Regions from separate parts of the Cupriavidus sp. 291-E7 genome, predicted to be linked through region 1. Evidence: predicted binding sites of a transcription regulator. Region 1 holds the regulator's gene; the other holds the start of a gene.
What was found. The regulator FliA, encoded in region 1, starts transcription of late flagellar genes. The targets are predictions, from matches to a motif close to CTAAAGTTTNNNNNNNNNNNGCCGNTA.

Region 1 (3,323 bases):
AGCTGACCGACCTTGCGCAGATTCTCGGCATCGCCCGGTCCGGGGCAGTCTTGCTGGTCGATGCGCTGGAGGCAATGGGGCTGGTCAAGCGCCTCCCGTCGCCAACCGACCGGCGCGCGTTCGGGCTGGCGTTGACGGATGCCGGACGCAAGACGCTGAAGCAAGTCACGGCTGCCGTATGCGCGCACGATGCGCGGATTGCCGCAGGGTTGTCGGCGGACGAGCAAACCGTGCTGAAGGGATTGCTGGAAAAACTGGGGCGGTAGCGTTGGGGGCGCTTGCCCTCTCCCCCAGCCCCTCTCCCATTTCATGGGCGAGGGGAGCAACCCAATAGCAATTTGAACCACCGAGGGTGTTCTCCCCTCTCCCGCTTGCGGGAGAGGGGCCGGGGGAGAGGGCAAGCGGCTCCGCATGCGACAAATCAGCAAGCAGAACCTCAACGCCCTGATAACGCAAAGAGAACGATTGCCTTGCCCTTCCGTGCATCACCTGACGTGCAAAAACTCAGCACACAGCATCAGCGATAGCTGACGGTTACCTCGTTGCTGCGGCCCTGGAGCATCGGCGTCATGCCGCCCTGGCCGGGGATGCGATAGGCGAAAACGAAGCCCTTGGTGGCATCGTCGCCGACGAAGGCGTCGGTTTTGCCCTCGGCGCCGGGCAACAGCACGCAGCGATCCGCATTGCACAGATACGCCTGCAGGTCCACGGGTGGCGGGCGGGTGAAGCTGTAGCGCCAACGTACCGACGTGATCCGGCCCAGCGCTTGCGGCATCGTCGCCAGCGGCACCACGGGTTCGGACAGCGCCCGCTGGCCCTTGCTCACGATCTGCGGCCCGACGGACGATGCCGTCCATGCAAAGCGCGAACCCGTAAGCTCGTAGGTGGCTTTCGTGAAGACGGGCGCGGGCGTCTGCGCATGCGACGCCACGGTCCCCGTCACGCACAGCACGGCCAGGACCAGGGCGCGCCGCATCACAGCATTCCGCGCAGTTGTGTGCGCAGGCGCCCAATGGCCTGGCTGCGGATCTGGCACACGCGCGATTCGGTCACTTCCAGCACGGCGCCGATTTCACGCAGATTCAGCTCCTGGTCGTAACAGAGCGACAGCACGAGCTTCTCGCGCTCCGGCAACTTGTCGATGGCGCGGATCAGCGCGTCGCGCATGCCGGACTCCATCAGCACGGTCAGCGGATTGGCATCGTCGGTCACGCCCAGGTGCCGATCCAGAAAATCCTCTTCGCCCGAGCGCTCGAAATCTTCATAGTGCAGCAGCTGGCAGCCGTAGACCTCGTTCAGCAGCTCCTGGTATTCCTCGAGCGGCATCTCGAGTTCCTTGGCCACTTCGGAGTCGATCGGCGTACGGCCGAGCTTCTGTTCCAGCTGGCGCTGCGTGCGCTCGATCTTGCGCGTGAACTGGCGCAGGCTGCGCGATTGCCAGTCGTTGGCGCGCACCTCGTCCAGCATGGCGCCACGGATGCGCTGGCTCGCATAGGTCTCGAACCGCGCGCCATGATTGTCTTCATAGCGTTTGGCGGCATCGAGCAGGCCGATCATGCCGGCCTGTATCAGGTCGTCGATCTGCACGCTGGCGGGCAGCTTGGCCGCCAGCTGGAGCGCAATGCGGCGCACCAGTGACGCGTGTGACTTGACCACGTCCGCCTGCTCGAGCTTTCCCTGAATCGTATACATGGTGGAACTCTCGTTAAATGCTTACAGTTAGCGCCAGCGCCGGAGAGGCTGAAATCGGCTGCTGGCAGGCTGAGTTTCCGGTCCTGTCGAGACTTCTTGTTCTTGCTTATGCGGGAACGGCCGAGGCCATTCCCAGGGACGATGCTTCGCGCAGCGGCCATGCGCCGATACCACTGGCGACGTGCCGCAACGCTCCGGTCGCCGCGGCGGCGGGGTACGCCTCCACCACACACCGCCCCAACTGGAGCGCACGCGCCACCAGCGGATCCATCGGCAGGTACCCTGCCAGGCTGGCCTCCACGCCCAGGTACTGGCTCGCCGTGCGGGCCAGGTTGCGCGCGAGCGCCGTGACCGTCCCCTCCGCGGCCGCCATATTGACGACCAGCTGGAAATGACGGCATGCGTATTCGTGATGCAGCCGCTTGATGCAGGCATAGGCGGCGGTGATCGACGTGGCCTCCGGGCGCATGACGATCACAAAGTTGTGAGCCACGCCGGCCAGCGGCGTCAATGCGCCGGTGATGTCGCGGCGCGCATCCACCAGCACGGAACGAACGTCTGGCAGCCGCGACGACATCGCGCGCTCGTCAGGCAACGCACCAACCAGCGCCGGCCCCGCCTGCAGCACGGCAATACCCGTGGCGGGCCGCGTGCCAACCGCGGTGCCGAACGCCACGCGACCATCGAGCACATCGGCCAGCGTGGCGACGGGACTGGCGCCGGCCAGCCGCATGGCGCGCGCGCCGTACTGATCTTCGTCCACCAGCAGCACGCGTTCGCCCTGCATCGCCAGCGCATTGGCCAGGCCCAGCGCCACCGTGGTGGTGCCGACGCCCTGTTCCGCGCCAACCACCGCAATGCGCCGCGTGACGCGCGGCGCCAGCAGGCGGCGCAGGCTTTCGGCCTGATCGGAGCCCATCAGGTTCAAGGCTTACTCCCCAGCGGCCGCAAGCTGCGGCACGGCATCGATGGCGGCCATCGCCTGCATTGCGGAGGTGGCCGATCCCGACGTTTCGTCCATCATGGACGGTGCCGGCGCCATGCTGCGGCCCGGATAGTTCTCAAGCACGTCCAGCAGCGCCAGCAGGCGGCCCATGCCTTCGTTGAGCACGGCACCTGCCACCGGTGCATTGACGCGCGCCGAAGCACGGCCGGCCAGACGCGACAGGAATGCCGGTGCGGTCGGCGTGGGCGTATGTTGGAGTCGCAGCGCGGTCAGGCCCAGCTGCAGCGACACCATGCCGGCGCACAGCGACGTGTCCGCGTCGCCATCCTGCGCGAAGTGCTCCATCGCATGACGCAGCGTGCGGAACTGCTCGTCGGTAGCCGTCGTCCACTGCGACCACCGTGCCACCTGCGCGGCGTCGCCAGCCAGGGCCGGATCGCACAGCACGTATTCGACGGACAGCGTGTCACCGGTTTCAAGATCGATCATGCGCGACACGACCAGGCAGGCTTCGATACCGGTTTCGGCGGCATTGCCACGGCCACGCGCGGCAGTACGGACCTGGCCTTCGGGAATACGAACCAGGCAGTGTGCGAGCCAGTGCGCGGCAGCGCGGTCGCGGCACGTGACGTCGCCGATGGCATGGAAGGTCAGCGTGTCGGCAACCGTATCCAGCTTGTTGGCC
Region 2 (3,323 bases), 170 kb from region 1:
GATCAGTTCACCGGTTTCCTTGTCGACAACCTTGGTGATCACGCGGTGGGTGGTGTCGTCGATTTCGAAGCGCAGGCCGATCGACGTGGTCTTGAGTACATCGACCAGTTCTTCCACCGCCGCTGTCATGTTGGGCGGGGTGTCGCCGGAGCCGGTGTAGGCATCCATGTTCTGGCTTGCGGACACCGGACGAACGGCACCAGCGGCCGTGGCCGGCACGGAGGGTGCGGGACCAATGGCCGCGGGTTCGGCGGAAATGCGTGCCGCCGGCATGGAAACGGGTTGAGTGGATGCCATGATCAGCTCCGTCCGGTAGGGCAGGAAGAACACTACGGTTGAAATGCTTTGCAGGCAGCGGTCTGCCTGCAAAACACTCCAGCAAAAAAACCGGGCCTTGCGGCCCGGTTTCTTGCGGCGATGCGATTAACGCAGCAGCGACAGCACGTTTTGCGTGGTCTGGTTCGCTTGCGACAGCACCGACGTACCAGCTTGTTGCAGGATCTGCGCGCGGGTCATGTTCGACACTTCCGTTGCGTAGTCAGCGTCTTCGATGCGCGAACGCGAAGCCGACAGGTTGTTCACCGTCGTGCTCAGGTTGTTGATCGTCGATTCGAAGCGGTTCTGCACAGCACCCAGGCTCGAGCGCAGGTTGTCAACCGTTGCCAGGGCCTTGTCCAGCGTGGCCAGCGGGTTGGTCGTGGCAGCTTGCTGGAAGTCCGAAGCTTGCAGCGACGAACCGGTCAGCGTGAAGCCAGCGGTGCTACCGTTGACCGAAGCGTCGCTCGGCTTGACGGCGATGTACATCGTCATCGACGTGGCCGTGCCGTTACCAGCGAAGCCCTTCGAGCTCAGAGCGGCGTCGTCGGAAGCGGTCAGGCCGTTCATGCTCACTTGCACGAACCAGTTGCCCTTCGAATCGGACACCACGGATTGCGAGTTCACCGAAGCGCCGGTGCCCAGGCCCAGAGCGCGCTGGATGTCAGCGTTGGCAACGCCGGTGGCCGAAGCGGCCGTCACCGGGGTAGCGGAACCCAGAGCTGCTTGAGCCGAGGTGCTGTCGATGGCAGCCGTTGCGCCTTGCGGGCCGGCAACGCTGAAGCCTGCAACGCCCAGGGTCTTCGACGTGATTTGTTTCAGGGCGATCGAAATCGTTTCGCTGTCGTTGGCGCCAACCTGGATCGACATGTTTTGATCCTTGGCCAGGACCTTCACGCCGTTGAACTGGGTCTGAGCCGACACGCGGTCGATTTCCGACAGACGTTGCTTGATTTCGTCCTGGATCGACTTCAGGTCCGACGACGAGTTCGTGCCGTTGGCGGCTTGCACCGACAGTTCACGCACACGTTGCAGGTTGTTGTTGACTTCGCTCAGCGCGCCTTCGGTCGTTTGAGCGATCGAGATACCGTCGTTGGCGTTACGCGAAGCTTGCGTCAGGCCCTTGATGTTGGCGGTGAAGCGGTTGGCGATAGCCTGGCCAGCTGCATCGTCCTTGGCGCTGTTGATACGCAGACCCGACGACAGGCGTTGGATAGCGCTGTTCAGCGACGACTGCGACGTGTTCAGGTTGCTCTGCGTTTGCAGCGACAGAATGTTGGTGTTGATGACTTGCGCCATGGTACGACTCCTATTTGCAATGTTTTAGGCATTCCGGCGGGTGCCGTAACGTTGGCTGCCTGCTAAGCAGGACGTAGAGTGCCTCCGTTGCAAAGGTTATCGACCGTGGGTGAGAAGACTTTAGAGTGACTTTTGAGCGAGTTGCGGGCGTAGCCGGATCTGGTGTATGGGCCGTGTTGAGCCTGACAACCGGCCATTTCCGGCCCCTGAGTTTGTGTGCCTCTATATATATAGGCGCACGGGCGGCGGCACCGGCGCTGTCCGGCCCGCCAGGCCCGGCCGGGCGGTTCAGCGGCGCTTGCGTGTGCGTGGAATGAAGATGCGCACGAAGTCCGGCGACTCCTCGGCATCGAGCATCGCCGTGGCGTCGTTGGACGCGTGGGCGGGCGTCACCACCGTGATGGCGCGCTTGTAGATCAATGTGGGGGTGGGATCCTCCGCGGAGCGTCCGAGCAGGATCATGTAATTGTCCGATGACAGCACGATGCCGTTCAGTCGCGTGCCGTTTGACAGATGCACCACCACTGCGGCGCGGCTGGCACTGTGCGCGGCGAACTGCAACTGCTGCAGCTTTCTGCTGGGTCTGGGAGCCTTGATTTCCTTCTTCACAACTTCTCCGGAAGAGCCCGCGAGGGTTCTGGCGGCTGACAACGGTCCGATGATCAGTAACTACGGCTGGCGTCGCACTAAAAGTGACGTCGAGCGCGAGCTGATCGCGGCGAGAATTGAAACATTCGCTCTCGGAACCGGCGCTGGGACGTGGCGCCATGATTGCAGCTGACAGGCGTTTCACGAAAGTGGATAGCACTGCCCAGCTGCCGGATATGGTCGGCGCTGCCAGGAGAGAAGGGGAATACTTCAGGCGGGAGAGTAACAAAGTTTTACAACCGTTGACGAAGCACCGGATGACCTGAGCCTAGAGGAAAAGCTCTATTTATTCAGTTGCCGCTTAATAGTGATTTGTGTAGCACTTTTCGGATTTGTTTCATCGGCTGTAATTGACGCCTGCTCCACAACCCGCGCCAGCTAAAGGTTTCCGGGAAGCGTCCGTTATTCATCGATAAGAATAAAAGTGCGCTAGACCATCATTTTTAGCATTCAAGTGGCCCATCAGTTACATCCGCTATCGGGGGAATCCCTGATAGAAGCGCGATTTACACCTCATGTAAGCGGGTTTATATTCCGGGTTCGGGTCCGGGTACAGCCGGTCCCTTCACAGCAGTCCTGAAAGCCTACGAGCACCCCGCGCGTGGGCTTCTTTTTTTTCAGCCCGCGTCCTTCGCGGCGATCCGTCTGTTTGCGGTGTCTGCCACGTCCGCCGGTTGCTGCGGCTCGGAATGCACGGGTCAGATTAGACGCCACCCGCCGCACCCCCAATTTGTGGAAGAGCAGCGACTTTTCCCCTCAATTCAAATATTCGCTCAAGTGCCCTGCATCCCGCGCCGTTACCGGGCGGTGCGATGCCCCGTGACGGGCGAATGCAGCGCGTACAAACACAAACGAACAGAGCGAAAGGTACGACGTGATGGGCTTGCGGAAAATGGGTATCGGCGCGCGGATGTTGCTGGCGTTCCTGGCCGTGGTGGTACTGCTTGCAGCGGTGGCCACGCTGGGTGTCAGGGCACTGAGCGGCATGAACGACGCGATGCATCAGGCCGTGGAGCAGCGCCTGATGCGGGTGATGGACCTGAAGGTCGCCAAGGAGCAGG

Region 2: the regulator FliA is predicted to act here: its motif matches at 1,712-1,738, upstream of AC3FLX_RS12515 (FliC/FljB family flagellin).

The regions. Positions count from the first base shown of each region.
Region 1 covers NZ_JBYOJV010000006.1:264,180-267,502, forward strand. The annotation lists gene AC3FLX_RS13370 (MarR family winged helix-turn-helix transcriptional regulator) at 1-266, shown strand, start outside; gene AC3FLX_RS13375 (flagellar protein FlhE) at 518-976, opposite strand; gene AC3FLX_RS13380 (RNA polymerase sigma factor FliA) at 976-1,692, opposite strand; gene AC3FLX_RS13385 (MinD/ParA family ATP-binding protein) at 1,799-2,611, opposite strand; gene flhF (flagellar biosynthesis GTPase FlhF) at 2,624-3,323, opposite strand, start outside.
Region 2 covers NZ_JBYOJV010000006.1:89,644-92,966, reverse strand. The annotation lists gene AC3FLX_RS12520 (flagellar protein FlaG) at 1-297, opposite strand, end outside; gene AC3FLX_RS12515 (FliC/FljB family flagellin) at 424-1,614, opposite strand; gene AC3FLX_RS12510 (RNA chaperone Hfq) at 1,903-2,223, opposite strand; gene AC3FLX_RS12505 (methyl-accepting chemotaxis protein) at 3,140-3,323, shown strand, end outside.